One region of the Zoogloea sp. GW822-FHT05C07 genome, then DNA from elsewhere that is predicted to be linked to it. Evidence: predicted binding sites of a transcription regulator. Region 1 holds the regulator's gene; each other region holds the start of a gene.
The links. Region 1 encodes sigma-54, which starts transcription at its own class of promoters, with help from an activator protein. Its sites were predicted from a motif close to TGGCACGCTTNCTGCTNA; they were not measured.
Positions count from the first base shown of each region.

Region 2: the regulator sigma-54 is predicted to act here: its motif matches at 1,828-1,845, upstream of AC3QL2_RS05790 (PEP-CTERM sorting domain-containing protein).
Region 3: the regulator sigma-54 is predicted to act here: its motif matches at 3,233-3,250, upstream of aspA (aspartate ammonia-lyase).
Region 4: the regulator sigma-54 is predicted to act here: its motif matches at 4,588-4,605, upstream of metK (methionine adenosyltransferase).

Region 1 is NZ_CM179510.1:2,744,046-2,751,828, forward strand. Features, by position in the region: gene AC3QL2_RS12905 (pteridine reductase) at 1-739, shown strand, start outside; gene ttcA (tRNA 2-thiocytidine(32) synthetase TtcA) at 807-1,742, shown strand; gene AC3QL2_RS12915 (FHA domain-containing protein) at 1,831-2,694, shown strand; gene AC3QL2_RS12920 (PsiF family protein) at 2,768-3,070, opposite strand; gene hprK (HPr(Ser) kinase/phosphatase) at 3,197-4,132, opposite strand; gene ptsN (PTS IIA-like nitrogen regulatory protein PtsN) at 4,101-4,586, opposite strand; gene hpf (ribosome hibernation-promoting factor, HPF/YfiA family) at 4,746-5,069, opposite strand; gene AC3QL2_RS12940 (RNA polymerase factor sigma-54) at 5,086-6,546, opposite strand; gene lptB (LPS export ABC transporter ATP-binding protein) at 6,562-7,284, opposite strand; gene recX (recombination regulator RecX) at 7,271-7,720, opposite strand; gene recA (recombinase RecA) at 7,746-7,783, opposite strand, start outside.
Region 2 is NZ_CM179510.1:1,219,676-1,227,458, reverse strand. Features, by position in the region: gene cysB (HTH-type transcriptional regulator CysB) at 1-560, shown strand, start outside; gene AC3QL2_RS05790 (PEP-CTERM sorting domain-containing protein) at 624-1,769, opposite strand; gene AC3QL2_RS05785 (monovalent cation:proton antiporter-2 (CPA2) family protein) at 2,079-3,863, shown strand; gene AC3QL2_RS05780 (asparaginase) at 4,242-5,177, opposite strand; gene AC3QL2_RS05775 (amino acid ABC transporter ATP-binding protein) at 5,188-5,916, opposite strand; gene gltK (glutamate/aspartate ABC transporter permease GltK) at 5,932-6,621, opposite strand; gene AC3QL2_RS05765 (amino acid ABC transporter permease) at 6,623-7,363, opposite strand; gene AC3QL2_RS05760 (glutamate/aspartate ABC transporter substrate-binding protein) at 7,469-7,783, opposite strand, start outside.
Region 3 is NZ_CM179510.1:3,624,363-3,632,145, reverse strand. Features, by position in the region: gene AC3QL2_RS16830 (PQQ-dependent dehydrogenase, methanol/ethanol family) at 1-1,733, shown strand, start outside; gene AC3QL2_RS16825 (transporter substrate-binding domain-containing protein) at 1,793-2,581, shown strand; gene AC3QL2_RS16820 (c-type cytochrome) at 2,614-3,093, shown strand; gene aspA (aspartate ammonia-lyase) at 3,314-4,735, shown strand; gene AC3QL2_RS16810 (dicarboxylate/amino acid:cation symporter) at 4,770-6,065, shown strand; gene AC3QL2_RS16805 (sulfite exporter TauE/SafE family protein) at 6,180-6,944, shown strand; gene AC3QL2_RS16800 (tartrate dehydrogenase) at 6,981-7,783, opposite strand, start outside.
Region 4 is NZ_CM179510.1:1,839,365-1,847,147, forward strand. Features, by position in the region: gene AC3QL2_RS08735 (sensor domain-containing diguanylate cyclase) at 1-1,506, opposite strand, end outside; gene AC3QL2_RS08740 (cupin domain-containing protein) at 1,940-2,260, shown strand; gene AC3QL2_RS08745 (MBL fold metallo-hydrolase) at 2,306-3,277, shown strand; gene metK (methionine adenosyltransferase) at 3,343-4,509, opposite strand; gene AC3QL2_RS08755 (lysophospholipid acyltransferase family protein) at 4,726-5,613, shown strand; gene AC3QL2_RS08760 (LpxL/LpxP family acyltransferase) at 5,610-6,482, shown strand; gene AC3QL2_RS08765 (hypothetical protein) at 6,550-6,777, opposite strand; gene trmB (tRNA (guanosine(46)-N7)-methyltransferase TrmB) at 6,780-7,517, opposite strand; gene AC3QL2_RS08775 (thiazole synthase) at 7,578-7,783, opposite strand, start outside.

The sequences.
Region 1 (7,783 bases):
TCCGATCGCCCCGGTCGTGCTGGTGACGGGCGGTGCACGGCGCGTGGGCGCCGAAATCGTCCGCTGTCTGCACGCGGCCGGTGCGCAGGTGGCCGTGCATTATCGCCATTCCCGCGGCGAGGCCGAGGCGCTGGTCGCGGCCCTTGAAGGGCTGCGCCCGGGCTCGGCGGTGGCGCTGCAGGCCGAACTGCTCGACAGCACGGCGCTGCCGCGTCTGGTGGACGCCGCCGTGGCGCGTTTCGGGCGGCTCGATGGGCTGGTCAACAATGCGTCGAGCTTCTTCCCGACGGCCCTGGGCGAAATCGATGAGACGGCGTGGACCGATCTGGTCGGCTCCAATCTGAAGGCGCCGCTGTTCCTGGCCCAGGCGGCGGCCACACACCTGAGCGCGAGCGGCGGGGCGATCGTCAACATCGTCGACATCCATGCCGAGCGGCCGTTGAAGGGCTACGCTTTGTATTGCGCGGCGAAGGCCGGTTTGCTCGGGCTGACCCGCGCCCTGGCGCTGGAACTGGCGCCGCGGGTCCGCGTGAATGGGGTGGCGCCGGGGGCGATCGAATGGCCCGACGATGGGCAGTTCCCGCCGCAGGAGCGGGAGCGCATCGTCGCCCATACCCTGCTGGGGCGGGTCGGCGCGCCGTCGGACATCGCCCGCACGGTGCGCTTCCTGCTGTTCGATGCGCCCTACGTGACTGGCCAGATCCTGTCGGTGGACGGCGGCCGCAGCGCCCATTTATAAGTTATTTAACATTTATGCCGATGGCTGTTGATGCTATCAGACTATAATTTTCGGAAATTTAATTGACATGGAACACGTAGTGCCAGCCATCGCCAGCCAGGCAGCAGAACAGTCCGAAACGGAAAGCCGCCATTCCAACACCTTCCTGCGCCTGAAGAAGTTCCTGATGCGCAAGGTCGGCGAAGCCATCGGCGATTACCGGATGATCGACGACGGTGACGTTGTCATGGTCTGTCTGTCAGGCGGGAAAGACTCGTTCACGCTGCTGAGCCTGCTGATGGAACTGCGTGAGCGGGCGCCGATCGATTTCCGCATCGTCGCGATGAACCTCGACCAGAAGCAGCCCGGCTTCCCCGACCATGTGCTGCCGGCGTACTTCGAATCGGTGGGCGTGGAATACCGGATCGTTACCGAAGACACTTACAAAATTGTCAAGGACAAGATCCCGGAAGGCAAGACGACCTGCTCACTGTGCTCGCGTCTGCGCCGGGGCATCATCTACCGCACGGCGAAGGAGCTCGGCGCAACCAAGATCGCCCTCGGCCACCATCGCGACGACATGATCGAGACCATGTTCCTGAACATGTTCTTCGGCGGCAAGATGAAGGGCATGCCGCCCAAGCTGGTCAGCGATGACGGACAGAACGTGGTGATCCGGCCGCTGGCATACTGTGCGGAAAAGGATATCGAGCGCTTTGCCCGTGGCATGGAGTACCCGATCATCCCGTGCAACCTGTGTGGCAGCCAGGAGAATGCCCAGCGCAAGCAGATCAAGGCGATGTTGCGCGATTGGGACGAACGCTTCCCGGGGCGCATCGTCTCCATCTCCACCGCCATGAAGAACATCGTGCCGTCGCACATGGCCGACGTCGAGCTGTTTGATTTCCGCAACGTGTCGCGGGATACGCAGGTGGAACAGGGGGACATCGTTTTCGACAGTCCCGAGTTGCCGTCCCATCCGGAGCATGAAGCCTCCATCCCGATCGGATTCTGGAAGAACTGATTCATGAACCACAGCCCTGCCCCTGCCGGAAGCCACCTGATCCGGATCCCGCTTTTTTCGCCTGCAGTAGGTCGCGGAGTCGTCCAGCATGCATGATCGCGCCCGGGCGCCCTGCCTCCTCCTCGCCGAGATCGCGGGCGGCGTTCATCTTGCCGAAAAGCTGGGCGAGGCCGAGGCGGCCTACGCGGTCGAACGCAGTCTCAACCGCATGTCGCGTTGCGCAGAGGCCTACCAGGCCATCGGTTTTGCGGTGCGGGGGGAGTCGCTGGTGGCCCATTTTCCCGATGCGGACTCGGCGCTGCTGGCCGCCCGGGAAATGCGTGAGCGGGTCCGGGCGTTGCCGCCGCTGAGCGGCATCAAGCTGGTGCTGAAGGCAGGGGTGGTGCTGGAGACGGAAGCCGAGGGGCTGGGGCTGGAGGCCGAGAAGCTGGCCGTGCTGCTGGTCGAAAGCCATGGGCCTGACAGCATTGCGGTGTCGGAGAACCTCGGGCGGGTATTGACGCCGTCCTTGCGCCGCATGCTGGGGCATTCCGATGAGGGCGTGGGTGAAATGCCGATTCCCGTCCTCGAGCTCGGGGAGGGAACGCCGCCAAGTCCGGCTGAACTGCGTCACGAAGCCCTGCATGCCCAGAAGCAGATGCGGATCAGCTATCGCGGGCGGAGCTGGGTGATCGACGTGGCCCGCCCGGCGCTGTTGTTCGGGCGCGATACCGGCAACGACATCGTGATCTCCGATCCGCGGGTTTCTCGCCGCCATGCGCGCCTCGAACTGCGCAACGGCCTGTTCTACCTGACCGATTCGAGTACCAACGGAACCTTCCTGCTGGAGGAGGGCAGCCCGGAGCACTGCATCAAACGCGAGGAGTTCATCCTCGGCGAGAAAGGGCATATCGGCTGCGGTTTCTCCGTCAACGACAACATGTCGGATGTGGTGGCGTTTGCCTTGGGGTGATCGGGGAGCACAGGCGCCGGGCTGAATGATAAAGGGCCGCATCCGCGGCCCTTTATCATGGAAATGAAGCAGCTCAGCCCTTCAGGCAGCCGCTCATGAACTTCTTGCGCTCGTCGCCCTTCAGCGCCTTGTCGCCGGCTTCCTTGTTGCAGGACTTCATCTTGTCCTGCTGGGTGGTCTTGCCATCCTTGGCGGCGGCGGCAGGCTTGGCCGACAGACAGTCCTTCATGAAGGCCTTGCGCTCATCGCCTTTCTTGTCGGCGGCGGAGGCATTGCATTCCTTCATCTTGTTCTGCTGGCCGGTTGCGGCGAAGGCTGCAGGCGCCAGGCTGGCGGCAAACAGGGACACGGCGACGCTCAGGATCATTTTTTTCATCATGCCACTCCTCGTATGGACGGTTTGTCGGTGCTGCGGATGCAGCATAAACGCACCGCGAGACCCGCAGTTGACGGCGTAAAGGCCCGCCAACACGTCGTTTGCGACGAGTTGTGTCAACGGCGGCTAGAAGCCGCTCTCTTCCATTGCGCGACGCTGGCGGTCGACGAATTCCTGCGTCGAGTCGATGCCGCGCAGCAGCAGGATCGTCGAACGCACGGCGGCCTCGAGCAGCACGGCGAGGTTGCGGCCGGCCGCAACCGGCAGCACGACGCGGCGTACCGGCACGCCGAGGATGGGTTGCTGCTCGCCGTCGAGGGTCAGGCGTAGCGGGTCTTCCTGGCCCGGCTGGCGGCGTTGCAGATGGACCACCAGCTTGAGCTTCATCTTCCGCCGGCAGGCCGTTTCGCCGAAGATCGTACGGATGTTGAGGATGCCGAGGCCGCGCACCTCGATGACGTCCTGCAGCAGTTCGGGGCAGCGCCCCTCCAGCACGGTCGGGGCGATGCGCGAGAACTCGACGATGTCGTCGGCCACCAGGCCGTGGCCGCGGGAGATCAGTTCCAGCGCCAGTTCGGATTTGCCAGCGCCGGAGTCGCCGGTGATGAACACGCCAAGGCCCAGCACGTCCATCAGCACCCCGTGCAGAGCGACCCTTTCGGCCAGCTGGCGCGACAGGTAGCTGCGCAGCAGGTCGATGACGTTGGCGGACGGCAGCGGGCTGGCGAAGAGGGCGATGTCCTCGTTCGCACACAGCGTGCGGATGCTGCTCGGAATCTCCTCGTCGTCGGCGACGATGAGTGCCGGCGGGGCGTAGGAGAGGATCTCCCGGACGTGGTGGATGACCTTCTCGCGGGTCTGGCGGCGGGCCCAGGCCATCTCGGAGGAGCCGAGGATTTGCAGGCGGTCCGGGTGGATCAGGTTGAGGTGGCCGACCATGTCGGCAGGCCAGATGCGGTCTTCGGAGACCGAAATGCGGGTCGCCAGGCTGCCGCAGATGTGGCGCAGCCGCAGGCGCTCCAGGTTGTCGTCAAACAGCCGGCTGACTGTCGTCTGACGCATGGCTGCCCCATTGGGCGAAAAGGGTGTGGGCGGCCTGGGCATCGGGCGCGCTCATCAGCTGTTCACGGAAGCTGCGGTCGCTGAACATCTGGGCCAGTTCGGACAGCAGTTGCAGATGGTGCTCGTTGGCCTGCTCGGGAACCAGCAGCACGAACAGCATCGACACGGGGCGTCCGTCGGGGGCGTCGAAGGGTACCGGCTCGGCGAGGCGGATGAAGGCACCCAGCGCCTCCTTGAGGCCCTTGATGCGGCCGTGGGGAATGGCGATGCCCTGGCCGAGGCCGGTCGAGCCGAGCTTCTCGCGGGCAAACAGGCTGTCGAAGACTGTGCTGCGGCCGATGCCGTGGTTGTTCTCGAACAGCAGGCCGGCTTGCTCGAAAGCGCGCTTCTTGCTGCTCGCCTCGAGTCCGACGACCACGTTGGTCGGCGGCAGAAGTTTGGCGATGAGGTTCATGCGAGGACTCTCCCGTGTGCGGAACGGGCCGACACAGGTTGCCGGTGAAAGGCGATTCAGGAAGATCCGGAGGCGGAGGCCGCCGGGGCCGTTGTGTCAATTGGGGCGCATTATAGCCACAACGGTCCCGGGGAAAAGGGTATTACGCGACGCCGGGAATCAGGACTCGGCGAGGTGTTGCTTCAGGGAGTCGTGACCGTGGTCGCTGGTCTTGTCCTTGTACTTCAGGACCTGGCGGTCGAGCTTGTCGATCAGCCCGTCGATGGCTGCGTACATGTCGGCATCTTCGTTCTCGACGAAGATGTCCTTGCCGCGCACGTGCACGGTAACTTCGGCCTTCTGACGCAGCTTTTCCACCGAGAGGATCACGCCGACGCTGGTGACGTTGTCGAAGTGACGGATCACGCGGTCCAGCTTGCTCGTGACGTACTCGCGGATGGCCGGCGTAACTTCGACGTGATGCCCCGTGATGTTGAGGTTCATGGTTGCTACCTTTCTGTCAGATGGTTTTGCGCAGACTGACCGGCGGAATATCGAGGGACTCGCGGTATTTTGCAATTGTCCGACGAGCCACGACGATACCCTGCTGGCCCAACAACTCGGCAATCTTGGCGTCGGACAAGGGTTTCTTCTTGTCTTCCGCTCCCACGAGCTGGCGAATCAGCGCCCGAATCGCCGTCGAGGAAGCAGCCCCACCGCTGTCGGTGGCAACGTGACTGCCGAAAAAATACTTGAACTCGAAAATGCCCCGCGGTGTGGCCATGTACTTTTGGGTGGTCACCCGCGAAACGGTGGATTCGTGTAGATCCAGTTGTTCGGCAATTTCCCGCAGGGTCAGCGGTCGCATTGCCACATCGCCATAATCGAAGAACTGGCGCTGGCGGTCAACGATCGCTTGCGAAACCCGCTGGATGGTGTCGAAACGCTGCTGCACGTTCTTGATCAGCCAGCGTGCTTCCTGCAGGTGGCTGGACAGGGAACCGCTGGCGCCGCGGTTGTCGCGCAGGATCTGGGCATACAGCTGGTTGATGCGCAGGCGCGGCATCGCGTCGGGATTGAGGCTGACGACCCAGTTGTTACGCATCTTGCGGACCACCACGTCGGGGACCACATAGCGGGTGTCGGCCTGGGAGAACTGGGCGCCGGGGCGCGGGTTGAGGCTGAGGATCAGCGCATGGGCCTCGCGCAGCGTGTCGTCGCTGCAGCGCAGGGCGCGCTTGATCTTCAGGAAGTCGCGGGCAGCCAGCAGTTCGAGGTGTTCGCTGACGATGGCGATGGCCAGGTCGCGGGCTTCGCCGGGGGGCTGGGTATGCAGCTGCAAGGCCAGGCACTGGCCCACGTCCTGGGCGCCGATGCCGGCCGGGTCCAGGCTCTGGATCTGGCGCAGCGCGATCTTGAGATCGTCGAGCTCGATTTCCAGCTCGGGGGGCAGCAGCGGCAGCAGGTCAGCCAGATCCTGGCTGAGGTAGCCGTCGTCGTCGAGGGCCTCGATGAGGAAGCGCACCAGCGCCCTGTCCCGGTCGGACAGCGGGGTCAGGGCGACCTGAGCGTCCAGGTGGTCGCGCAGGGATGGCACGGCGGCCTGGAACTCCTGGAAGTCGGTCTCGTCGTCGTCGTCGCGCTGCCCGCCGCTACCCGCCGCAGCCCATTCGCCGGCTTCGCCGCTGCCGTCGAAATCGTGGTCCGGCTCGCGCTCGCGTTCCGCCTCCCGGGATTGCTCCTGCTCGCGCTCGTGGGCGGCTTCGCTGCCCGCCGGCGCCACGGGGCCGGGCGCCTCGACGCGGCTCGAGCCGAGGTCGCCCTCGGGCTCCTCCCGCTCGAGCATGGGGTTTTCCAGGAGGATCTTCTCGATCTCCTGGTTGAGTTCGAGGGTCGACAACTGCAGCAGCTTGATGGACTGCTGCAGCTGGGGCGTCAGCGCGAGATGCTGGGAGAGTTTGAGCTGAAGGCTGGGCTTCATGAGTCGTATCGGGCCTCAGAGCCTGAAGTGCTCGCCGAGGTATACCTGGCGGACCTGTTCGTTGTGAACGATCTCGTCCGGGCGGCCGCTGGCCAGCACCTCGCCGGCGTTGATGATGAAGGCACGATCGCAGATGCCGAGGGTTTCACGGACGTTGTGGTCGGTGATCAGCACACCGATCCCCTTGTCCTTCAGGAAGCGGATGATCTTCTGGATGTCGATGACGGCGATCGGGTCGACGCCGGCGAAGGGCTCGTCGAGCAGGATCAGGCGGGGGGCGGTGGCCAGGGCGCGGGCGATCTCGCAGCGACGGCGCTCACCGCCGGACAGGGAGATGGCGGTACTGTCGCGCAGGTGCTCGATGCCCAGCTCGTTCAGCAATTCGTCGAGGCGGCTGGCGATCTGGGCCTTGGATAGGCTCTGCAGCTCGAGCACAGCCTGGATGTTCTCGGCCACCGTCAGCTTGCGGAAGACACTCATCTCCTGCGGCAGGTAGGACAGCCCCAGGCGCGCGCGCTGGTGGATCGGGCGATGGGTCAGCACCTCGTCGTCGAGGGTGATCTCGCCGCCGTCGGCGGCCACCAGGCCGACGATCATGTAGAAGCAGGTGGTCTTGCCGGCGCCATTGGGGCCGAGCAGGCCGACGACCTCGCCACTGCCGACGTTGAAGGAAACGTCGTGAACGACCGTGCGGGCCTTGTACTTCTTGCGCAGGTTGCTGACTTTAAGCAGGCTCATCGCCGGGGTGTTCTTTCAGGACTCTACGAATGATTTCGGTGGAAAAGCCGCGACCTTGAAGGAATCTCGCCTGCCGTGCCCATTCTCGCGCGTCTGCGGGCGGCGTGGAGAATTTTCGGCGGTGGATGTCGCGTGCCCGTTCGAATTCGCTCTCAGCGGTGTTTTCCGCGATCGCGTCGCCGATCAGTTCGGAGGATACCCCGCGGCGGCTCAGTTCCAGTTTCAGGCGGGCGGCACCGAAGCGGCTGGCCTTGGCGCGCACGTAGGCGTCGGCAAAACGGGCATCGGACAGCAGGCCGAGGTCTACGAGGCGGTTGAGCTCGGCATCGACCTCCTCGTGGCTGCCGAGCGTGCCGAGCTTGCGCGCCAGCTCCACGCGGGAGTGTTCCCGCTGGGCCAGGCAGCGTAGCGCGCGCTCATGCAGGCTTGCAGTCATCGGCGTGCCGTCCGGGGCCGCTTCGTCAGGCCGCCGCTGCGGCTGCCGGAGCCACCGCGGCCA
Region 2 (7,783 bases), 1.5 Mb from region 1:
AGGGCAACCCGCGCCAGGTTTGCGACTACGTGCTGTCCGGCGTGGCCGACATCGCCATCGCCACCGAGGCCATTGCCGAGCACGAAGACATCGTGATGTTGCCCTGCTACCAGTGGAACCGCTGCGTCGTCGCGCCGCTGCGCCATCCCATCCTGACGACGCAGCCGCTGACGCTGGAAGCCATCGCCCGTTATCCGCTGGTGACCTACGACTTCGCCTTCACCGGCCGCAACCGCATCAACGAGGCCTTCACCGGGCGCGGCCTGAAGCCCAACGTGGTGCTCACCGCCATCGATTCGGATGTGATCAAGACCTACGTGGCGATGGGGCTCGGCGTCGGCATTATCGCCAAGATGGCCTATGACCCCGTGGCGGACAAAGAACTGGGCATGCTGGATGCCGCCCATCTGTTCGCGTCGAGCACGACGCGCATCGGCCTGCGAAAGAACGCCTGGCTGCGCGGCTACATCTACGCCTTCATCGAGTGCTTTGCGCCGCACCTCAGCCGGCGGGTCGTGGATGCGGCGCTGGCGGGCGGCGGCGAGGATCCGGGCCTGTGAGGCGGCACAAATGAAAAGAGCCGGGGCGGGGCCCCGGCTCGATCATCCCGCCACCGGCGGTGATCAGGACTGCTTGCGCTGACGGCGATAGAGACCGAACAGGCCGAGCGCCGCGAGAGCCAGCGAAGTCGGCTCGGGGACTTGCGTCATGGCCGCGCCGCCCATCAGATACACGTCGCCGAAGCCGCCGCTGTCGCAGTTGGTGGTCTGACCGCTGGACAGGTAGCCCTGACCGTTCTTCGGATCCGTGCCGCCGAAGCAGCCCATCAGCATGCGCACGGAGATGGTGTCGTAACCCTGCTTGATGTAGTTCTCGAGGTTCGCGTTCAGCTCAGGCAGGAAGGCCGCGAACTCGGTCTTGTCGGTGCCCTGGGAGTTGTCGACCTCAGTGACCAGATTGCCGCCGTTATAAGTGTGCGGACAGGAGCCACCCGGGTAGGCAAGGGTCTGCGAGTTGTCGTACAGGCAGATGGTGCCAGACACCGTATCGAAATCCGACGCCGAGGGCTGGCTCAGGAAGTTCTTGCCGCTCGTGAAGCTCGAGTAGCCCTGGGTGCTGCCGTTGAACTCGTAATTGATGTCGGGCAGTCCGCCACCGGACTTGCGCACCGTGATCAGGCTCCAGATGTCCATCGACGTCGTCGAGCTCTGCGGCTGGTTGTAGTCGAACATGATCATCAACTCGTGGCGCAAGCCATCCGACGTGGTCAGTGCGTCCCGCAGCCAGGTGGTGCTGACGTCCCAGGTGCCGATGTTGTCCTGGGTGCTGGACAGGCTGTTGTTGCTCGGGTCGGCCATGTTGCCGGCAAACATCGTGGTGCCGTCCGAGCGGCCGGTGGCCAGGAAGTTGACACTGCCCGAATTCGACTTGAAGCCGTCCTCCACCAGCGCCGGAGCCGGGCTGGTGTCGCCGTTATTAAGTGCGGCGGCGCCGCCGGCCTGGACCACGATGGAGTCCTTCAGCAGGCCTTGGGACGACTGAACGACGTAGCCGCCGGCCGACGTCGTCGTGCCCTGGGCCTGACCATTCAGGAAGTTGAGGAAGGGCAGGGAGCAGCTGACGGCGTCGCCGAAGCTGGCACAGGCCGGGGAGCTCTTGTTGATGGCCGGGCCATCGTAGATGGCGATCGGGCCTGCCTGCGCACCATTTGCAAAAAATGCGGAAGTTATGGCAACGGCGGATAGTAGATTGTTTTTATTGAGTTTCATGATGAAACCTCCTCTTGGCTTTCGTGATAGGCCGATGTTTGGTATTTCTGACGAAACTTCAGCATTTGCCGTGCCAGTTTTGATGAAATTGTCGTAAGGCCTTATGGGGAGCGGCTTTGGGGCGTGCGTGGAGGTGGCCGTGGAGAAACCTGCTGGGCAGTGTGTAAATATTCCTGACAAAAACACCAATATTGTGATGACGGCGCGAATGTTTCCGAGTGCCTGCGAGTGTTTCCAGATTCTTCCATTGGCATTCCGGACAGCGGTTTATGAGAGACTTGGGGTTCCCGCTGACGTCCCGTTCCTGTTATGCAATCCCTGACCACTCTTGCCGCGCTGCTGCTGGCCTCCGTGCTTCTTGTGCCCTTGTTCAAACGGGCCGGGTTGGGCACGGTGCTGGGCTATCTGGCAGTCGGCGTACTGATCGGGCCTTTTGGCGTGAAGCTGGTCCGCGACCCGGACAACCTGCTCCATACGGCCGAGCTTGGCGTCGTGCTGCTGCTCTTCGTCATCGGCCTGGAACTGAAGCCCTCGCGGCTGTGGGCCTTGCGGCGTTCGGTGTTCGGGCTCGGCGCGCTGCAGCTGTTCGGGGTGGCGGCGGCGCTGGCCGGCGCCGGCCGCTATCTGGGCCTGTCGTGGCCGGCGGCGACGGTGGTGGGGATCATCCTGGCTTTATCGTCGACGGCCTTCGTGCTGCCGACCCTCGCCGAGCGGCGCGAACTCTCTACCCGTCATGGGCGCGAGGCTTTCGCAATTCTGCTGTTTCAGGATCTGTCCGTCATTCCGCTGCTGGCCCTGATCCCGCTGTTCGGCACCGGGCGGTCGACGGCGCTGACCCATCCGGCGGTCGGCCTCGGCTTGCTGGCGGTGGTGGCGGTGATCGGCCGGCCGACGCTGGACATGCTGTTCCGCCACGTGGCGCGGGTGAACAGCCGGGAAATGTTCACCGCCGCCGCGCTGGCCACGGTGCTGGGCCTGGCGCTGCTGATGCAGGCCGGCGGCCTGTCCATGTCGCTGGGCGCCTTCGTGGCCGGCGTGCTGCTGGCCGACTCGGAATTCCGCCACGAACTGGAAGCGGCCATCGCGCCCTTCCAGGGCTTGCTGCTGGGCCTGTTCTTCATGGCCGTCGGGATGTCCACCAACATCGACCTGCTGCTCAAGTTCCCATGGCAGATCGCCCAGCTCACCGTCGGGCTGATCGTCGTGAAGGGCGTGGTGCTGTTCGTGCTGCGGCGTCTGTTCGGCGGCACGACGGGGGATGCGCGCCTGCTGGCCCTGGTGCTGGCCCAGGGCGGTGAATTCGCCTTCGTGCTGTTCGATGCGGCCCAGTCCTTCAGCGTGCTCGGCGAAGTGCAGGCCGACAAGCTGACGCTGGTGGTGGCCATGTCGATGGCGGTGTCGCCGCTGCTGCTGATGTTCGGCGACTGGCTGGCCAAATCCGCCAAGAAGAATGAAGTGCCGCGGGACTTCGACGAGATGCCGGAGGACGGCAGCGAGGTGGTGATCGCCGGCTTCGGGCGCGTCGGGCAGATCGTCGGGCGCCTGCTGCTGGCGCGGGGCATCAGCTTCACGGCGCTGGATTCCGATGCCGGCCAGGTGGATACCGTGCGCCGCTTCGGCCTCAAGGTCTTCTACGGCGATGCGGCCCACCTGGATCTCTTGCATGCGGCGCAGATCGGCCAGGCCAAGGTCTTCGTGCTGGCCATCGACGACGTGGAAGCCTCCCTGCGCACCGCCGAGCTGGTGCGTAAGCATTTCCCGCACGTGCAGATCGTCGCGCGGGCGCGCAACCGTTTCCACGCCAGCCGCCTGATGGACCTGGGCATCGAGCGGCAGATCCGCGAGGCGCTGCCGTCGAGCCTGGAAATGGCCAAGTGGACGCTGGAGCTGCTCAACGAGCCACCGGCGCTGGCCGAGCAGATGGTCAATCGCTTCGCCCGCCACGACGCCGAGGTGCTGGCCCGCCAGCAGGCCATCGGCCACGACGAGCACAAGCTGATCCAGTCCTCGTTGGAGGCCCGCGAGGAGCTGGCTCAGGTGCTGGAGGAGGCCCGCGTGGCCTTCACCCGCAAGGGGCGCGGCGCCACGTCCTGAGTGGGCGTCCTCCCGCGGGACGCCGCGAGTGCGCTGACGGAATGATTTTTTCCCGTGAAAAAATCATTATTCCGGCTGAAAAAAACCGTTTGTCCCATGACAAAAAGCTCGGGTGGCATCTCCTGATGATCGGGTGGCGTGCCAAAAATCTTTTGCCACGTCACCCGGCGAGTTTTTCATGTGCCCAGCCGATTTAGTGACGTGACGCAACGATTCCGTCGTGCGGCTGGACGATTCTTTGGCGTGAAAAATCCAGTTTTTGGGTAGAAAAAGCCGATTTTTCGGCTGACAAAAAATCTTTGTCACGCCCCCCGGTGATCGGGTGGTGTGTCAAAAGCCTTTCGTCAGGCCACTCAATGATTCAGCCGCGTGGCGGAATCACTCTTCCAGCTGCAGAAAACTCTGTGCTTCGCCGCCACGGGCGAGGGCCAGCATCAGTGCGATGCGGGCCTTGGCGGGGGGCAGGTCGCCGGCGGTGAGCCAGCCTTCCCGGTCGTCGTCGGCGTTGGCGTTGTGGTCCACCGGGCCAGCGCAGCGGCTGGCGCGCAGGATCGCCACGCCGTGTTCGCGGGCCCGCGCGAGGGCCGGCTGCCACGCGGCGGGCACGCTGCCGTGGCCGGTGAGGGCCAGCACCAGGCCGCGGGCGCCGGCGGCGATGCAGGCATCCACCAGCTCCGGCGGCGCGCCGGCGTAGCCCATCAGCACGTCCACCCGCGGCAGCGTGGCCGGGCTCAGGTCGGCGCAGCGCCCGTCGGGGCGGCCGTCGGTCCATGGGCGCGGCGATTCGAAGGCGTCCAGCCCGCTCGTGCGGGCCTTGCCGAGCCAGCGCGCCGGGTAGGCGGTCCGGTTCATCACCGCCAGCACGCCCTTGCCCTGGGCGCTTGGGCTGGCGGCCAGGCACACGGCGGCGCGCAGGTTGGCCGGGCCATCGGCCTGCGGGTGGTCGGCCGGGCGCATGGCGCCGGTCAGCACCACCGGCTTGTCGCCGGGCAGCGTGAGGTGCAGGAAGTAGGCGGTCTCTTCCAGCGTGTCGGTGCCGTGCAGGATCACCACGCCGCTTATCGCCGGGTCGGCCAGCGCACGCCGCGCGGCAGCCAGGATCCCCAGCCAGTCGGCGGGGGTCATGTCCTTGCTGTCGAGGGACAGGATCTGCTCGGCGCTCAGCTCGGCGGTGGCGTCCAGGCCGGGGACGGCAGCGAGGAGTTGTTCCACCGGGCGTACGCCGGCCCGGTAACGGGGGCTGTCGGCGGCGGGATCGGCTTCGCCGGCGATGGTGCCGCCGGTGGCCAGCAGGTGGATGCGCGGACGGGGCATGGCGCTGGGCTCAGTGGGTCAGGATCTTGGCGAGGAACTGGCGCGCGCGTTCGGAGCGCGGGTTGCCGAAGAAGCTGTCCTTGTCGTCGTCCTCGACGATCTGGCCCTTGTCCATGAAGAGGATGCGGTTGGCGACCTTCTTGGCGAAGCCCATCTCGTGGGTCACGCACATCATCGTCATGCCCTCGTGGGCGAGCTCGACCATCACGTCGAGGACTTCGTTGATCATCTCCGGGTCGAGGGCCGACGTGGGCTCGTCGAAGAGCATGCAGATCGGGTCCATCGCCAGCGCGCGGGCAATCGCCACACGCTGCTGCTGGCCGCCGGAGAGCTGGCCGGGAAACTTGTCCGCGTGGGCCTTGAGGCCGACCCGGTCGAGGAGCTTGAGGCCCTTGTCGGTGGCGGCGTCCCGGCCGCGGCCGAGCACCTTGATCTGGGCGATGGTCAGGTTGTCGGTGATGCTCATGTGCGGGAACAGCTCGAAGTGCTGGAAGACCATGCCGACACGGCTGCGCAGCCGGGGCAGATCGGTCTTCGGGTCGCCGACGGAGATGCCGTCCACGCTGATGGTGCCGCTCTGGAAGGGCTCCAGGCCGTTGACGCACTTGATCAGCGTGGATTTGCCGCTGCCGGACGGCCCGCAGACGACGATCACCTCGCCCTTCTTGACCTCGGTGGAGCAGTCGGTGAGGACCTGGAAGGCCCCGTAGTGCTTGGAAACGTTCTGGATGGAAATCATCTCGGGCTCCGGAAATCAGTGCGCCACGTGGGCGTTGAGCTTTTTCTGGTAACGGCGGACCACCTGGGAGGCCGCGAAGCAGATCACGAAATAGACGGCGCCGGCGAACAGCAGCAGCTCGACCAGCCGTCCGTCCCGGTCGCCGATCTTGTAGGCGGCGCCGAAGAAATCGGCCAGCGCCGACACATAGACCAGGGACGTATCCTGGAACAGCACGATGGCCTGGGTCAGCAGCAGCGGCACCATGTTGCGGAAGGCCTGGGGCAGCACGACCAGGCGCATCGCCTGGGCGTAGCTCATGCCCAGTGCGGAGGCGGCGGAGATCTGCCCCTTGGGCACCGACTGGATGCCGGCGCGGATGATCTCCGAGTAGTAGGCCGCCTCGAACAGCGCGAAGCCGACCAGCGCCGAGGCCAGGCGCACGTCGGTGTTCGGATCGAGATTGAAGAAGCCGCGCAGCACCTGCGGGACGATCAGGAAGAACCACAGCAGCACCATCACCAGCGGGATGGCGCGGAACAGATTGACGTAGCCGGCGGCCAGCCAGGCCAGGGGCTTGAGGGCGGACAGGCGGGCCATGGCCAGCAGCGTGCCCCAGGCGATGCCGAACAGCACCGCGCAGACGGTGATCTCGAGGGAGACCTTCATGCCCTCCCACAGGAAGGGCAGGGCGCCGGGGATCGAGGACCAGTCGAATTCGTACATGTCACTTGCCCCCCAGGTAGCCGGGCACCCGCGTGCGGGCCTCGACGATGCGCATCAGGCCCATCACGACGACGTTGATGGCGAGATACAGCAGCGTCACGGCGATGAAGGACTCGTAGGGCTGGGCGGTGTAATCGACCAGCTGGCGGCCCTGGGCGGCCAGTTCGAGCAGGCCGATGGTCGAGCACACCGCGGAGTTCTTGAAGATGTTGAGGAACTCCGAGGTGAGCGGCGGCACGATGAGGCGGAAGGCCATCGGCAGCAGCACGTGGCGGTAGGTTTGCGGCAGCGTGAAGCCGAGGGCCAGGCCGGCGGCCTTCTGGCCGCGGGGCAGCGCACCGATGCCGGCGCGGACCTGCTCGGCGACGCGGGCGCTGGTGAAGAAGGCCAGGCACAGCATGGCTGCCAGGAACTGCTGGGTGAGCGGTGACAGCTGCTGCTTGAAGGCGTCGCCGAGGCCGAAGGGCAGCAGCTCCGGCAGCACGAAGTACCAGCTGAACAGCTGCACCAGCAGCGGGGTGTTGCGGAAGATCTCCACGTAGGCGGCGGCGAGGCCGGACAAGGCCTTGTTCGGAGCGGTGCGCAGCACGCCGACCAGGCTGCCCAGGGCCAGCGCGACGAGCCAGGCCGACAGGGACAGCACGATGGTGGTCTGCAGGCCCGACAGCAGCCAGACCAGGTAGGTGGTTTCACCGGTCGGGACCGGACTGCCGAAGATGCTCCAGTTCCATTGGTAGCCCATGCGGGTCTCCTTGCGGAAGGTGGCGGCTGCGAAGGCGTTCGCCTCTACGTTCAGCGGAAGCCGGCGGCGTGTCCGGGCCGGCTTCCGCCGCCTGCAGTCAGGTGCTCACTCGAAGGGCTTGTCGTTGGGCGCCTTGTAGAGCTTGAGCATGGCGTCGGAGAGCGGGAAGTTGAGGTTCAGTCCCTTGGGGGGGATGGGCTGGGTGAACCACTTCTTGTAGATGGCCTCGGCCTCGCCGGAGGTCATGGTCTTGGCGAGGGCGGCATCGACGACCTTCTTGAAGCCGGGGTCGTCCTTCCTGAGCATGCAGCCGTAGGCCTCGAAGCTCTGCGGTGTGCCGGTGACGACCCAGTCGGCGGGGCGCTTGGCCTTGGCCATTTCGCCGTAGAGGAGGGCGTCGTCCATCATGAAGGCGACGGC
Region 3 (7,783 bases), 880 kb from region 1:
TACTGGCCGCCTCGCTGGCGACCCTGTTCGCCACCGGCGCCCTGGCGGCCGACGCGGCCCCTGCCGATCCGGAGCCGCCCCTCGGCGTCGACGTCCTGGAAGCCGGCTTCAAGTGGCGCCCCAACTACGTGTCCGAGGACATGCTGATCAACGCCGACAAGGACGCCAACAACTGGCTGCACTACGGCAAGGACTACCAGGCCACGCGCTTCAGCCAGTTGCACCAGATCACCCGCGACAACGTCGTGCGGCTGGTGCCCAAGTGGAACCTGTCCTTCGGCGTGAACGACGCCCAGGACAGCCAGACCACTGTCGTCAACGGCCGCATCTACGTGACCGCCAGCCAGAACAAGGTCTTCTCCCTCGACGGCGAGAGCGGCCGCATGCTGTGGAAGTACGAGCACCCGCTGCCCGGCGACATCGGCCCGCGCCTGTGCTGCGAGGCCGTCAACCGCGGCGTCGCGGTGTTCAAGAACATGGTCTATATGGCGACCCTCGACAGCCACGTGGTCGCCCTCGATAACACCACCGGCCGCGTGCTGTGGGACGTCGCGCTCGGCGACTACCGCACCGGCGAGATCTACACATCGATGCCGCTGGTCGCCAACGGCCTGATCGTAGTCGGCAACTCCGGCTCCGACGTGGGCGGCAACGTCGGCAAGATCACAGCCCTCGACCCGGACACCGGCAAGACCGTGTGGCAGACCACCACCCGCCCGACCAGCGCCAACGACCCCGCCGCCAAGACCTGGGCCAACGACTCGTGGAAGACCGGCGGCGCCTCCGCCTGGCTGACCGGCAACTACGACCCCAAGACCAAGACCATCTTCTGGGGCGTCGGCAACCCCTCGCCAGACTTCGACCCCCGCGTGCGCGCCGGCGACAACCTGTACAGCAACTCCACGCTGGCCCTCGATGCCGCCACCGGCAAGATCAAGCACCACTTCCAGTACACCCCCAACGACTCCTGGGATTACGACGGCAACAACGAGACCATCCTGGTGGACGACGACCAGGGCCGCAAGGTGTGGCTGCATGCCGACCGCAACGGCCACGTCTATTCCATCAACCGGGACAGCGGCAAGTGCAACTGGGTGGTGCCGATCGCCCGCGTGAACTGGGTCACCGGCTTCCAGGGCAACTGTCGCCCGATCGTCAATCCGGACAAGGTGCCCGGCTACGACAAGGTCGCCACCGACGTCGCCCCCATCCTCGACGGCGGCAAGGAATGGCACCCGGCGGCCTACAGCCCGCTCACCAAGCTGCTCTACGTGCCCTACATCGACAGCTCGATGGACATCCAGGCCAAGAAGATGGAATGGAAGCAGGGCGAGTGGTTCCTGTCGTCCAAGGTCCTCAAGGCCAACCCCTACACCGGCGGCGTGAAGGCCTTCGACGCCACCACCGGCAAGCTGGCATGGTCCCGCCCGCAGAGCACGCCGGCCACCAGCGGCCTGCTCGCCACCGCCGGCGGGCTGGTCTTCTCCGGCGACGCCGAAGGCTACTTCTCGGCGATGCGCGACGACACCGGCGAAACCCTGTGGCGCTTCAACGTCGGCACCGGCATCCACGGCAACCCGACCACCTTCAACGTAAACGGCCAGCAGTACGTGGCCATCGTCTACGGCCCCGGCGGCGGCAGCCTGTGGCCGCTGGTGTACGGTGAGCTGTTCAAGCACCAGAACCGCGGCGGCGGCATGATGGTTTTCGCCCTCACGCCCCAGTACCGCTAACCCCCTGCCCTAGCGACGGGCGCGGCGGCCGAAATGCGGCCGCGCCCACGGAGCGATCCATGACACAGCGCACACGCCTTTGCGGCGCCTTGCTGGCCCTGCTCGCCCACGGCCAGCCGACCAACAGCGCGCCGCCCCCGGCAGAATCAGGCGGCGGCCCGCTGACCGTCTGCCTCGCCGAAGCCAACCCCCCGTTCTCGGCCAGCAGCCTGCCGGACGGCGGCATCGACGCCGAACTGGCCCGCGCCGTCGCCGCGCAGCTCGGTCGGGAAGTCCGCCTGCAGTGGGTAACCATCCCGAACCGTGGCGGCCTCGGCAAGGCCCTCGCGCAGAACCTGGCCGGCGATGCCTGCGCGCTGTTCTCCGGCATCCCGGAAAGCGGCGGGCCCAACGAGGAGCTGGCCGAGAAGCACTTGGCGGCCAGCACCCCCTACCTGGAAACCGGCTACGTGCTGGTCGGCGCCCGCACCCCGGTGCGCAACCTCGACGATGCCCGCCGGCTCGGCCGGATCGGCGTGGTCACCGCCACGCCGGCCGATCTGTACCTGTTCCAGCAGCACCTGCACCGGGTGCCCTACGGCAACAACGGCGCACTCCTCGCAGCCCTCGCCGACGGCAGCGTGGACGCCGCCGCACTGTGGCAGCCGGCCCTCGCCGAGGCCCGGCGGCTGGGCAAGGCACCGACGATGGACGGGCTGGCGCTGCCCGACGCCGGCCGCACCCACTTTGTCTTCGCGCTGCGCCGTGGCGCCCCGGCCCTGCTGGCCGACGTCAATGCCGCGGTGGACAGCCTGCGCAGCGACGGCCGCCTCGCCGCCATCCTGAGGGCCCACGGCCTGGCGCCGTGATCAAACTCCAACGATCCCCACACCAGAGAACCATGAAACACGCCACCTCCCCCACGTCCCTCACCGCCCGTGCCGTCCGGCAACGGGCCTCCGCCATCGGCCTGTGCCTCGCCCTCGGGCTCAGCGGCCTGGCCCACGCCTTCGGCGTGACGCCGGCCGGCGGTGCGCCCGCCACTGCGTCGGCCAATCCCCTCGCCGGCAGCGCCGAGGCCGCCCGCAAGGGCGAGGAGCTCTTCGGCCGCAACTGCCAGCAGTGCCACAACACCCGCGGCCACGGCGGCAAGTGCCCGCAGCTCGTGCGCGGCGCCTGGGCCCCCGGCGGCCCCAACTCCGACAAATTCATGTTCGACACCATCTCCAAGGGCCGCCCCAACACCCAGATGGGCTCCTTCGGCATGGCCCTCGGCGAGGAGGAGATCTGGCAGATCGTCACCTTCCTGCGCGAAGAGGCCGTCCGCGTGAAGGCCGCCGCCCGCAAGGCGACCGACGACGACGATTCGAACTGGTACTGAGCCCTCTCGCCCGCCGCACCGTTCGGATTTCCGGACGCCTTTCCAGGCCCTTTTCCGGAAATCCGAACGCCCACGTAACCGGAGAAAACAAAACCCTTTAAAAACAGATCGATAAAAACCCGGATCGAGCTCCGGGCGGTGGCACAGCTCCTGCAAATGAATGGGCACGACGGCCTCTCCAAGGGCCCGCCAAATCACATTCAAAAGCACTGGAGACACGATGACCACCCCGATCTACCGCACGGAGCACGACCTGCTCGGCGACCGCCAGGTTCCCACCGCCGCCTACTACGGCGTGCACACCCTGCGGGCCCTGGAGAACTTCAACATCAGCGGCATCTCCATCGCCGCCTATCCCGATCTGGTGCGCGCCCTCGCCCAGATCAAGCTCGCCGCCGCCCAGGCCAACCAGGAGCTGGGCCTGCTCGACAGCGAGCGCACCGAGGCCATCGTCAAGGCCTGCCGCGAAGTGATCGCCGGCCAGTACCACGACCACTTCGTGGTGGACGTCATCCAGGGCGGCGCCGGCACCTCCACCAACATGAACGCCAACGAGGTGATCGCCAACCGCGCGCTGGAGATCATGGGCCACCGGCGCGGGGAGTACCTGTTCCTGCACCCCAACGAACACGTCAACATGAGCCAGTCCACCAATGACGTGTATCCCACCGCCCTCAAGCTGGCCACCTACGTCGGCATCTTCCGCCTGGTGGACGCCATGGCCCACTTGCGCTTCGCCTTCGAGCGCAAGGCTGACGAATTCGCCGACGTGTTGAAGATGGGCCGCACCCAGTTGCAGGACGCGGTGCCGATGACCCTCGGCCAGGAGTTCTCCACCTACGCCACCATGCTGGGCGAGGACGAGGAGCGCCTGAAGGAAGCCGCGCTGCTGATCCGCGAGATCAACCTCGGCGCCACCGCCATCGGCACCGGCATCAACGCCCACCCGGACTACGCCGGCCTGGTGTGCCGCCGTCTGGTCGAAGTCAGCGGCATCCCGGTGGTCACCGCCCCCAACCTCATCGAAGCCACCCAGGACTGTGGTTCCTTCATCCAGCTGTCCGGCGTGCTCAAGCGCGTCGCCGCCAAGCTGTCCAAGGTCTGCAACGACCTGCGCCTGCTGTCCTCCGGCCCCCGCGCCGGCTTCTGCGAGATCAACCTGCCGGCCCGCCAGGCCGGCTCCTCGATCATGCCGGGCAAGGTCAACCCGGTGATTCCGGAAGTGGTGAACCAGATCGCCTTCGAAGTCATCGGCAACGACATGACCGTCACCTTCGCCGCCGAAGCCGGCCAACTGCAGCTCAACGCCTTCGAGCCGATCATCGCCCATAGCCTGTTCAAGAGCGTGCTGCACCTGTCCCGCGGCTGCACCACGCTGGCCGACCTGTGCGTGGATGGCATCACCGCCAACCGGGACGCCCTGCGCGCCAGCGTCGAACGCTCCATCGGCATCGTCACCGCGCTGAACCCCTACATCGGCTACGCCAACGCCACCGACGTGGCCGCCGAAGCCCACGCCACCGGCAAGGGCGTCGCCGAGATCGTGCTCGCGCGCCAGCTGATGAACGCCGAGCAGCTGGCCGAGGTGCTGCGCCCGGAAATACTGACCAAGCCGCAAATGATCCCGACCCGGGCCGCCTGAGCAGCCCTCCATTTCTGGAAACAAGGAGAACACCATGAAAATGAACCGGCTGACGACCCTGATCGGGATCGCCCTGGTGCTCGGCATCATTGTCGGCTACGCCTGCAACACGCTGGCCGCCACCCCCGCCCAGGCCAAGGAAATCGCCTCCTACTTCGGCATCCTGACCGACGTCTTCCTGCGCCTGATCAAGATGATCATCGCCCCGCTGGTCTTCGCGACCCTGGTTGCCGGCCTGGCCGGCATGGGCGACACCAAGACGGTCGGCCGCATCGGCCTCAAGGCCCTCGGCTGGTTCGTCGGCGCCTCGTTCTGTTCGCTGCTGCTCGGCCTGCTGTTCGCCAACCTGCTGCAGCCGGGCGCCTCGCTCGCGGTGCCGCTACCGGAAGCCGGCACCGCCACCAATCTGAAGACCGGCGCGCTGAACCTGAAGGACTTCATCACCCACGTCTTCCCGAAGAACATCTTCGAAGCAATGGCGGCCAATGAAATCCTGCAGATCCTGGTCTTCGCCGTGTTCTTTGGCACCGCCCTCGGCCACCTGCATAGCCAGACGGCACGCAGCCTGGTGTGCACGATGGAAGAAGTCGTCCATGTGATGCTCAAGGTCACCGACTACGTGATGCGCTTCGCCCCGGTCGGTGTCTTCGGCGCCGTCGCCGGCATCATCACGACCAACGGTCTGGGTATGCTGTTCGTCTTCGGCAAGCTGCTGCTCAGCTTCTACACCGCGCTCGCCGCCCTGTGGGTCGTGCTGATCGCTGCCGGCTACTTCGTGCTCGGCAAGGACATCTTCCGCCTGCTCAAGCTGATCCGCGGCCCGATGCTGCTTGGCTTCTCCACCGCCTCCAGCGAATCGGCTTACCCGAAACTGATGGAGCAACTTGAGAAGTTCGGCATCAAGAACCGCGTCACCAGCTTCGTGCTGCCGCTGGGCTACTCCTTCAACCTCGACGGCTCGATGATTTACACCACCTTCGCCGCGCTGTTCGTGGCCCAGGCCTACGGCATCGAGATGAGCCTGACCACGCAGATCACCATGCTGCTGGTGCTGATGGTGTCCTCCAAGGGCATCGCCGGCGTGCCGCGCGCCTCGCTGGTCGTCGTTGCCGCCGTGCTGCCGATGTTCAACCTGCCGGAAGCCGGCCTGCTGCTGGTGCTGGGCATCGACCACTTCCTCGACATGGGCCGCACCGTGACCAACGTGCTCGGCAACGCCATCGCCACCAGCGTCGTCGCCAAATGGGAAAACGCCATCGTCCCGGTCAATACCGCCTTCGACGACGAAGATGAAGCCCTGCCGGTGGACGAAGCCCCCTCCGTAGCCTGATCCACCTTCGTCCCCCGAAACTCGCCCCCCTTGCGGGGGCGAACTCATTCGCCCTCGGCCACAAGATCCGCCAGGAGGACGCATGATTTCGCCCCAACGGAAATCGCCTTCCCCATGTCCCTCGAACTCCTGCTGCTCGGCAGCGTGGCCTTCTTCGCCGGTGCGGTCGATGCCGTCGTCGGCGGCGGCGGCTTGATCCAGATCCCGGTCCTGCTCGGTCACTTTCCGCAGGTCGCCATCCCGACCCTGTTCGGCACCAACAAGCTGTCGAGCATCGCCGGCACCGGCGCCTCCCTGTGGCAGTACGCGCGGACGGTGCGGATCCCGTGGTTCGTCGTGCTGCCGGCGGCGCTGGCCGCGTTGGCCGGCGCCTGGCTCGGCGCCGCGGTGGTGGCCTGGCTGCCCCGCGAGGCGATGCGCCCGCTGGTGATGGTGCTGATGCTGGCGGTGGCCATCTACACCTTCCGCCGCAAGGAACTCGGCCAGGCACCGACGCGCGAACTGCGCCCGTCCGACCGCTGGCGCGCCGCCGCCTTTGGCGCCGTGATCGGCTTCTACGACGGCTTCTTCGGCCCCGGCACCGGCAGCTTCCTGATCTTCGGCTTCGTGCGCCTGTTCGGCATGGACTTCCTGCGCGCCTCGGCCAGCGCCAAGCTGGTCAACGTCGCCACCAACCTGTCCGCCATCGCCTTCTTCGCCAGCCACGGTCCGCTGCTGTGGGGCATCGGGCTGACGATGGCGGTGTGCAACCTGGCCGGCGCCCAGGTCGGCACGCGACTGGCCGTTCGCCACGGCAGCGGCTTCGTCCGCAAGGCCTTCCTGGCGGTGGTAACGGTGCTGATCGGCAAGCTGGGCTGGGAGATGATCCAGGGGCTTTGAGCCCCCCAGCCCGCCTTTCTTCGAGAGGCCGGAACCTCAGGCCACCAGCCCCTGCAACGTCGCGGCGACCGCCGCACCAAGTTCGGCCGTCGTGGCCTGGCCACCCATGTCCGGGGTGCGCGGCCCATGGACGAGGACGTGCTCGATGGCCTGCATGATCCCGTCGTGGGCGGCCTTGTAGCGGGCGTCGCCGTTACCGAGGAAGTCGAGCATCATTGCGCCGGACCAGATCATGGCGACCGGGTTGGCGATGCCCTGGCCGTAGATGTCCGGCGCCGAGCCATGCACCGGCTCGAACAGCGACGGGAAGGTCCGCTCCGGGTTGAGGTTGGCCGACGGCGCGATGCCGATGGTGCCGGTACATGCCGGGCCGAGGTCGGACAGGATGTCGCCGAACAGGTTGGAGGCCACCACCACGTCGAAGCGCTCCGGGCTCAGCACGAAGCGCGCGGTCAGGATGTCGATGTGGTACTTGTCCCAGCGCACATCCGGGTACTGGCCGGCCATCGCTTCGAGGCGCTCGTCCCAGTAGGGCATGCTGATGGCGATGCCGTTCGACTTGGTGGCGGAGGTCACGTGCTTCTTGGGGCGCGTCTGGGCCAGGTCGAAGGCGAACTTGAGGATGCGGTCCACGCCCTTGCGCGTGAAGATCGATTCCTGGACCACCGTCTCCCGCTCGGTGCCTTCGAAGATCCGCCCGCCGACCGACGAATACTCGCCCTCGGTGTTCTCGCGGATCACGAAGAAGTCGATGTCGCCGACCTTGCGGTTGGCCAGCGGGCACGGAATGCCCGGCATCAGGCGGACCGGCCGCACGTTGGCGTACTGGTCGAAGTCGC
Region 4 (7,783 bases), 900 kb from region 1:
TTCCTGGCCTTCAAAGGTCGCCGCGGCGATGCGCAGCTCGAGCTCGATTTCCTTGGCCTCGGTCACGTCGGTGGCAAAGCCCTGCCAGGTCACGCCACCGCCGTCTGCCGCTTCGGGCTGCGCGTCGATGCGCATCCAGCGCCTCCCCCGCTGGGGGTGCTCGATGCGGAACTCCCGGTGCAGACGGCCCAGCTGGCGGGCCGATTCGCTGACGGCGGTGAGCAGTGCTGGCAGATCCTCGGGCAGTACCCGTGCGTGCAGGGCATCGGCCGACGCCAGCAAGCAGTCCGGTTCCAGGCCGAACAGCTCGCGCAGCGCATCGCTGGCGAACGGCACGCTATGATGCCCGGCACCATCCAGCCGGTACTGGAAGACCAGGCCGGGAATCTGCGACACGATGCCGCGCAGGCGCTGGTTGAGCGCATGCTCTGCAGCCCGCGCCTCGCCCTCCAGGATTGTCACCAGCAGACCGTTGAAGGCCCCGGTCAGCGCACCGATCTCGTCGTCCCGCCGCACCGGTAAGGGCTGGCGGGGAATCAAGCCGTCGCGCATGCGGCCGAGCTGCTCGGCTGCTTCGCCAAGCGGCCGCAGCTGGCGACGCAACCACCACCAGACGAGCACGCTGACCAGCACGGTGAGCGCCGCAGCCAGGCCCAGCAGGCGCGACTGCATCGCATACAGCGGCGCGAAGGCCTCCTCCCCCGGCAGTACCGACTGCATCAGCCAGCCGGTGGATTTCACGCGGCGGCTCGACGACAACTCCACCACGCCACGGGAGCTGCGCGCGAGGCCTGAGCCGTCATTACCCACGAGGTAGTGGTCATAGACCGGATTGACGCCCGGCGGTGGCCCCGGCGTCATCACGCGGCTCTTGTCGGTGGCGGCGATGAACAGGCGCTGGTCCGGATCGGTGATCAGATAGCCCCCCTGACGGCCGAAACGGTTGGCACTGATCTCGTCAAGAAAATTGGCGTTGGCCAGATTGATCAGGCCGATCACCGACCCCAGCACCTCACCACCCGGACCACGGATCGGCACGATCATCGGCACCACCGGCTGATGGGTCGTCTTGCCGATCAGCGCAGGCCCGACCCGCGCCTCGCCGCTCTCCAGCGTCTGGCGGACCGCCGGCACATCCATGTAATTGACACCACCGCGGCCGAGTTCATCGGGCAGGCTGACCAGCGTGGTGCCCTCCCGATCGGTCACCAGCACGCCCCAGTTGAACAGGGTCAGCAACACGTGCTGGTCGCGCAACTCCTTCTCCAGCACTGCGGGGGATGCCAGCTTGGCGGCATCGAAGTCGTCCGCGACAGCTTGCAGCGCACGCATGCGCTCCGACACCGAACGGTCGATCTCATCCGCCAGCAGCGTCACCACCGAAAACTGCTGGGCGGCCAGCGTAGCCTGCATTTCCTGGCGCAGCACATAGCCCACCAGCAGCGTGGCCCCCCACAGGGCCAGCAGCAGACCCAGCAGAACCCCTGCCGCGATGCGCGTCCGCAAGGAGCGAAGTGGTGATCCCCAATGGCCCAGCCTGCCCATGGCGCCGGCCCTCCCGCACTCATCCGGCAAGCTGCTGCCGCCGTTCTGGATTGTTCTAATATAAGTGCTAGCTTAAGCGCGTACCCCGCGCCCGCCTAGCCCGCGCAATCGATCTGAATGCAAAGCTGTGTGAAGCAATAGGCAGACACTATTCAATCCATGCCCACATTCAATTGGCTGCATCATGGCGCGCGGCGTAGCATTAAACGCATTAAAGATGATCGTACAACCGACCATCCCACCGCTTAAACGGCGCGCCGGGGCACACAAGACCCCCAAAACCCTGACAGAGATTCTCCCGGCGTAGCCCCTTTCTTGCAGCCCTACCGACCGCCAGCGCGGCCGGCTCCCGCGCTGAGGCATACTGGCCGATCCTCCCCCTGGATTCGCCGGTATGCCTCTCCGCAATCTGCTGCAAAACCTCCCCGCCCCCGGCCCCGACGAAGCATTCGAGACCCTCTTCGAAACCGGCGGCACGCGCATTGAACGCATCGTCTCCCACCGCCACGCCAGCCCGCCCGGCTCCTGGTACGACCAGGCCGGCGACGAATGGGTAATGCTCGTCCAGGGCTGCGCCGAGCTGGAATTCGACGACGGCCGCCGCGTGGCGCTCGCGTCGGGCGACTGGCTGGTGATCCCCGCCGGCTGCCGCCACCGCGTCGCCGCCACCGGCCCGGACAGCGTGTGGCTGGCCGTCCATACCACGGACGCGTGATCCGGATTATCCTGTTGTCCTTTTCAGCCCTCCGGAGATGCCCCAATGATCCGCCGCAGTCTCAGCGCCCTTGCCTTCGCCGTCAGTGCCAGCTTGCTCCCCGTCGCCCCGGCCTTTGCCGAAGCGCCGGCCGTGAAGACCCAGGTGCCCGGCTACTACCGCCTGAACGTCGGCGACTATGAGCTCACCGCCCTCTACGACGGCTACGTGGACCTCGACGCCAAGCTGCTGACCAACGCCAGCCAGGCCGAGGTCCAGCAACTGCTGGCACGCCTGTTCATCGCCGGCGAAAAGGTGCAGACCGCCGTCAATACCTACCTGATCAACGCCGGCGGCAAGCTGATCCTCGTCGATACCGGCACCGCCAAGGTCTTCGGCCCAACCCTCGGCTACGTCGCCGAGCACATCCGCGCCGCCGGCTACAAGCCGGAACAGGTGGATCTGGTGCTGCTGACCCACCTGCACCCCGATCACGTCGCCGGCCTGCTGGACGCCGATGGCAAGCCCCTCTTCCCCAACGCCGAAATCCGCGTGAATCAGACCGAAAGCGATTTCTGGCTGTCCGAAGACAACGCCGCCAAGGCCCCGAAGGACAGGCAGGGGATGTTCGCGATCGCCCGCAAGGCCGCCGCGCCCTACCAGGCCGCCGGCAAGTGGAAGCCGTTCAGCGGCGACGCCGAGCTGGCACCAGGCATCAAACCGGTAGCAGCGGTCGGCCACACGCCGGGCCACAGCGCCTACCTGATCGAATCGAAGGGCCAGCGCCTGCTGATCCTCGGCGACTCAGTGCACAGCTACGCGGTGCAATTCGCCCGCCCGGACGTCGCCATCGAGTTCGACAGCGACAAGAAGCAGGCCGTGGCGACCCGCAAGAAGCTGTTCTCCTGGGCCGCCAAGGAGAAGATGACCGTCGCCGGCATGCATCTGCCCTTCCCCGGCCTCGGCCACATCCGTGCCGACGGCAAGGCCTTCGGCTGGGTGCCGGTGGAGTACAGCCCGCTGCGCAGCGACAAGTGATGCGCGGCTAGCAAACAAAAGGGGCGCTCCGCGGAGCGCCCCTTTTGCTGACCCGCAGTCGGGAATTACAGGCCGGCAGCGGCGCGCAGCGCGGCGGCCTTGTCGGTGTTCTCCCACGTGAAGTCGGCCTCGTCACGACCGAAGTGGCCGTAGGCGGCAGTGCGCGAGTAGATCGGGCGCAGCAGGTCGAGGCTGGCGATGATGCCCTTAGGACGCAGGTCGAAGTGGGCCTGGATCAGCTCGACGATCTTCTCGTCGGAGATCTTGCCGGTGCCGAAGGTTTCCACCATCAGGCTCACCGGCTTGGCGACGCCGATCGCGTAGGCGACCTGCACCTCGCAGCGGTCGGCCAGGCCGGCCGCCACCACGTTCTTGGCCACGTAGCGGCCGGCGTAGGCGGCGGAACGGTCCACCTTGGACGGATCCTTGCCGGAGAACGCACCACCGCCGTGGTGGGCCGCGCCACCGTAGGTGTCGACGATGATCTTGCGGCCGGTCAGGCCGCAGTCGCCGTTCGGGCCGCCGATGACGAAGCGGCCGGTGGGGTTGATCAGGTAGCGGGTGTTGTCGCCCAGGAGCTCCTTCGGTAGCACCGGCTTGATGACCTCCTCGATGACCGCCTCGGTGAGCGCGGAGTGGGAGATGTCCGGATGGTGCTGGGTGGACACCACCACGGTGTCGATCGCCACCGGCTTGCCGTCCACGTACTTGACGGTCAGCTGGCTCTTGGCGTCCGGGCGCAGCCACGGCAGGCGGCCGTCCTTACGCACCTCGGCCTGGCGCTGCATGATGCGGTGCGCGTAGTAGATCGGGAAGGGCATCAGGCTCGGCGTCTCGTTGGTCGCGTAGCCGAACATCAGGCCCTGGTCGCCGGCGCCCTGGTCCAGGTCGAGACCCTCGCCTTCGTTCACGCCCTGGGCAATGTCGGAGGACTGGCGGTTGATCGCAGTGAGCACCGCGCAGCTCTTGTAGTCGAAACCGATCTCGGAATCGTCGTAACCGATGCGCTTGACGGTGTTACGGGCGATGTCCATGTAGTTGATGTCGGCATTCGTCGTGATCTCGCCGGAGATCACCACCAGGCCGGTGGACACCAGGGTTTCGCATGCGACACGGCCGCGCGGATCCTGGGCCAGGATCGCGTCGAGCACCGCATCGGAGATCTGGTCGGCGACCTTGTCGGGATGGCCTTCGGAAACGGACTCGGACGTGAACAGGTATTCGCTTGCCATTGAAACGCTCCTAAGAAACAAAAAATCCCCATGTCTGACGGCGTTGCCGTCTCGGGGGATTCTCGGAGCGGCGACGCTTTAGCAGTATTTTTGCCGGCAGTCCGCAGACGAAAATCGCGGACCGCCACCGCCCTGCAAGTTGTCGGATTAACTCGGCGGAATCACAATTATAGCTTTGCTCCTTCGGCCGTCAATTCGGCCGCACCCCAAACGCTGATGGCGTCACGTATTTTCTCCCTGCTTGCCCGTCTTCCACTGGGCATTCTGCAACACTTGGGCTGCATCGCCGGCTGGCTCACCTACGCCTGTTCGCCCACCTACCGGCGGCGCCTGCGTGACAACCTGGCGCGGGCCCTCGGGCCGGACGAGGCCGCCCGGACCTGGCGCCAAGCGGTCGGAGAAACCGGCAAGCAGGCGCTCGAGCTGCCGTGGCTGCTGCTGCGCCCGCAGGCCGAGATCGTCACCAAGGTCGTCCGAGTCAGCGGCTGGGAGCACGTGGAAGCCGCCGAAGCCAGCGGTGGCGGCATCCTGTTCATCACGCCGCACCTGGGCTGCTTCGAGATCACCGCCCAGTATTTCTCCACCCACAAGCCGATCACGGTACTCTACCGGCCTCCACGCAAGGCGGTGCTGCAACCCGTCATCAACGCCGGGCGCAGCCGCGGCAACATGCGCCTGGCGCCGGCCGACGTGGGTGGCGTGCGGCGCCTGATCAAGGCCCTGCGCGCCGGCGAAGCAGTCGGCATGCTGCCGGACCAGGTGCCCGGCGCCGGCGAAGGCGCCTGGCTGCCCTTCTTCGGTCGCCCGGCCTACACGATGACGCTGGCCGCCCGCCTGTCCGAGGTATCCGGCGTCAGCACGATCTTCGCATGGGCCGAACGCCTGCCCGGCGGCAGCGGCTTCCACCTGCGCCTGCGCCCGGCCCTCGAAGCACTGACTGGCGACACTGAAATCCGTGCCGCCGCCATCAACCGCGAGATGGAAGCCCTGATCCGCGAGAATCCGTCCCAGTACCTGTGGGGTTACAACCGCTACAAGCGCCCCCGTGGCGCCGCACCCACCTCACCTCCCACACCTCCCGTCTCCCGAGAAAACCAACAATGAGCCGTATCGTCGTCGCCCTGCTGTGGCTGCTCCACTGGCTGCCCCTGTCCATACAGGCCCCCATCGGCCGTGGCCTCGGCCTGCTGCTGTACTGGATCATCGCGCCGCGCCGCAAGGTAGTGCTCACAAACCTGCGCCTGTGCTTTCCCGATCAACCCGAAGCCGAACGCCGCGCGCTGGCCAAGGAACACTTCGCGCTGGCCGGACGCAGCCTGATCGAGCGCGGCATCGCGTGGTTCGCACCGGAAGAGCGGGTACGCCAGATCGTGCACATTCAGGATGAGGAGAAGCTCGCCAAGTTGATCGAAGCACGCCAGCCGGTGATCCTGCTGACCCCGCACTTCCTCGGCCTCGACCTGGGCGGCACGCGCATCGCATCATCGTTCGACTGCGTCAGCATCTACGCCCGCCAGAAAGACCCGGTCATCGACCGCTGGCTCTACCACGGCCGCAGCCGCTTCGGCAGCCAGGTGCTGCTGCGCCGGGACGAGAGCGTGCGGGCGTCGATCAAGGCGATGAAGGAGATCCGGCCCTTCTACTACCTGCCGGACATGGACAACGGCCCCGAAGACTCGGTCTTCGTACCCTTCTTCGGCGTGCAGGCCGCCACGCTGTCAGCACTTCCGCGCCTGGCCAGGCTCGGCGGCGCGGTAGTGGTGCCCTGCGTGACGCGCATGCTGCCTGGCGGCCAGGGCTACGTGGTGGAACTGGGAGAACCGTGGACGGATTTCCCGGGCAGCGACGTGGAAACCGACACCCGCCGCATGAACGCCTGCATCGAAGACCTGGTGCGCACGATGCCCGCCCAGTACTACTGGGTGCACCGCCGCTTCAAGACCCGCCCGCCCGGCGAGGCGAAGATCTACTGAGAGTCCAGGACCAGGCTTCGCCCCGCCCCCGCGGGAGGCAAGGAAACCGGGGACGGGCCGATGTTTCCTAGGGAGCCTCGTCCTTCGCCGCCAGTTCCGCCAGCACCAACGGAAAGGCGGCGCTGCCGACCAGCGCCACACCGGACACCAGCGACACCAGCCCGGCGCCCGACTCCTGCAGCAAAGGATTCAGATCGGTGCCGAAGCCGGCCAGCAACAACGCACCAGCGAGCAGGCACAAGAGGCCGGGGATGCCCATCAGCCAGGCACCGGCGGGCAGTCGTTTGAGGGCCATTTTCAGACCCGTTTGAAGACCACGTCCCAGACGCCGTGGCCGAGCTTGATGCCACGGTTCTCGAACTTTGTCAGCGGCCGGTAGTCCGGCTTCGGTGCGAAGCCGTCGGCGGTGTTGGCGAGCAGCGGCTCGGCGGACAGCACCTCCAGCATCTGGTGGGCGTATTCCTCCCAGTCGGTGGCACAGTGCAGGTAGCCGCCGGGTGCCAGCCGTGAGGCGATCAGCTTGACGAAGGGCCCCTGCACCAGGCGGCGCTTGTGGTGGCGCTTCTTCGGCCACGGATCCGGGAAGTAGATATGCACGCCGGCCAGCGAGCCTTCCGGGATCATGTCGCGCAGCACTTCCACCGCATCGTGCTGGACGATGCGCAGGTTGGTCAGGCCGCCCTCGTCGATCAGCTTGCACAGGCCGCCGACGCCGGGCGCATGCACCTCGATGCCGACGAAGTCGTCGCCCGGACGCACCCGGGCGATCTCGGCGGTAGCCTGGCCCATGCCGAAGCCGATCTCGACGATATGCGGCGCCTTGCGCCCGAAGACCGCGTCGAGATCCACCGGCTCCGGCCGGTACGCCAGGCCGACCTTGGGCATCATCTCGTCGAGGAAACGGTGCTGGGCTTCCGACATGCGCCCCTGGCGGAGCACGAAGCTGCGGATGGACTGGGACGTGAGACGGCCGCCCGGCGTGGCCGGCTGCTCGTCGGATTCGTCAGTGTGGGGCGTTTGCTGTTCTTCGCTCATGGCGGATTCCGAATGCAAAACGGCGCGCCTCAGCGCGCCGCGGGTCGATCGAAAAGCGGCTCAGCTGCCGATCAGGCCGCTGGTCGGCGAGCTCGGGCTGGCGGTGTAGTACTTCTTGGGCATGCGGCCGGCCAGGAAGGCCTCACGGCCGGCCTCGACGCCCTTCTTCATGGCGCCGGCCATCTTCACCGGGTCCCTGGCCAGCGCGATCGCGGTGTTCATCAGTACCCCGTCGCAGCCCAGCTCCATCGCGATGGCCGCGTCGG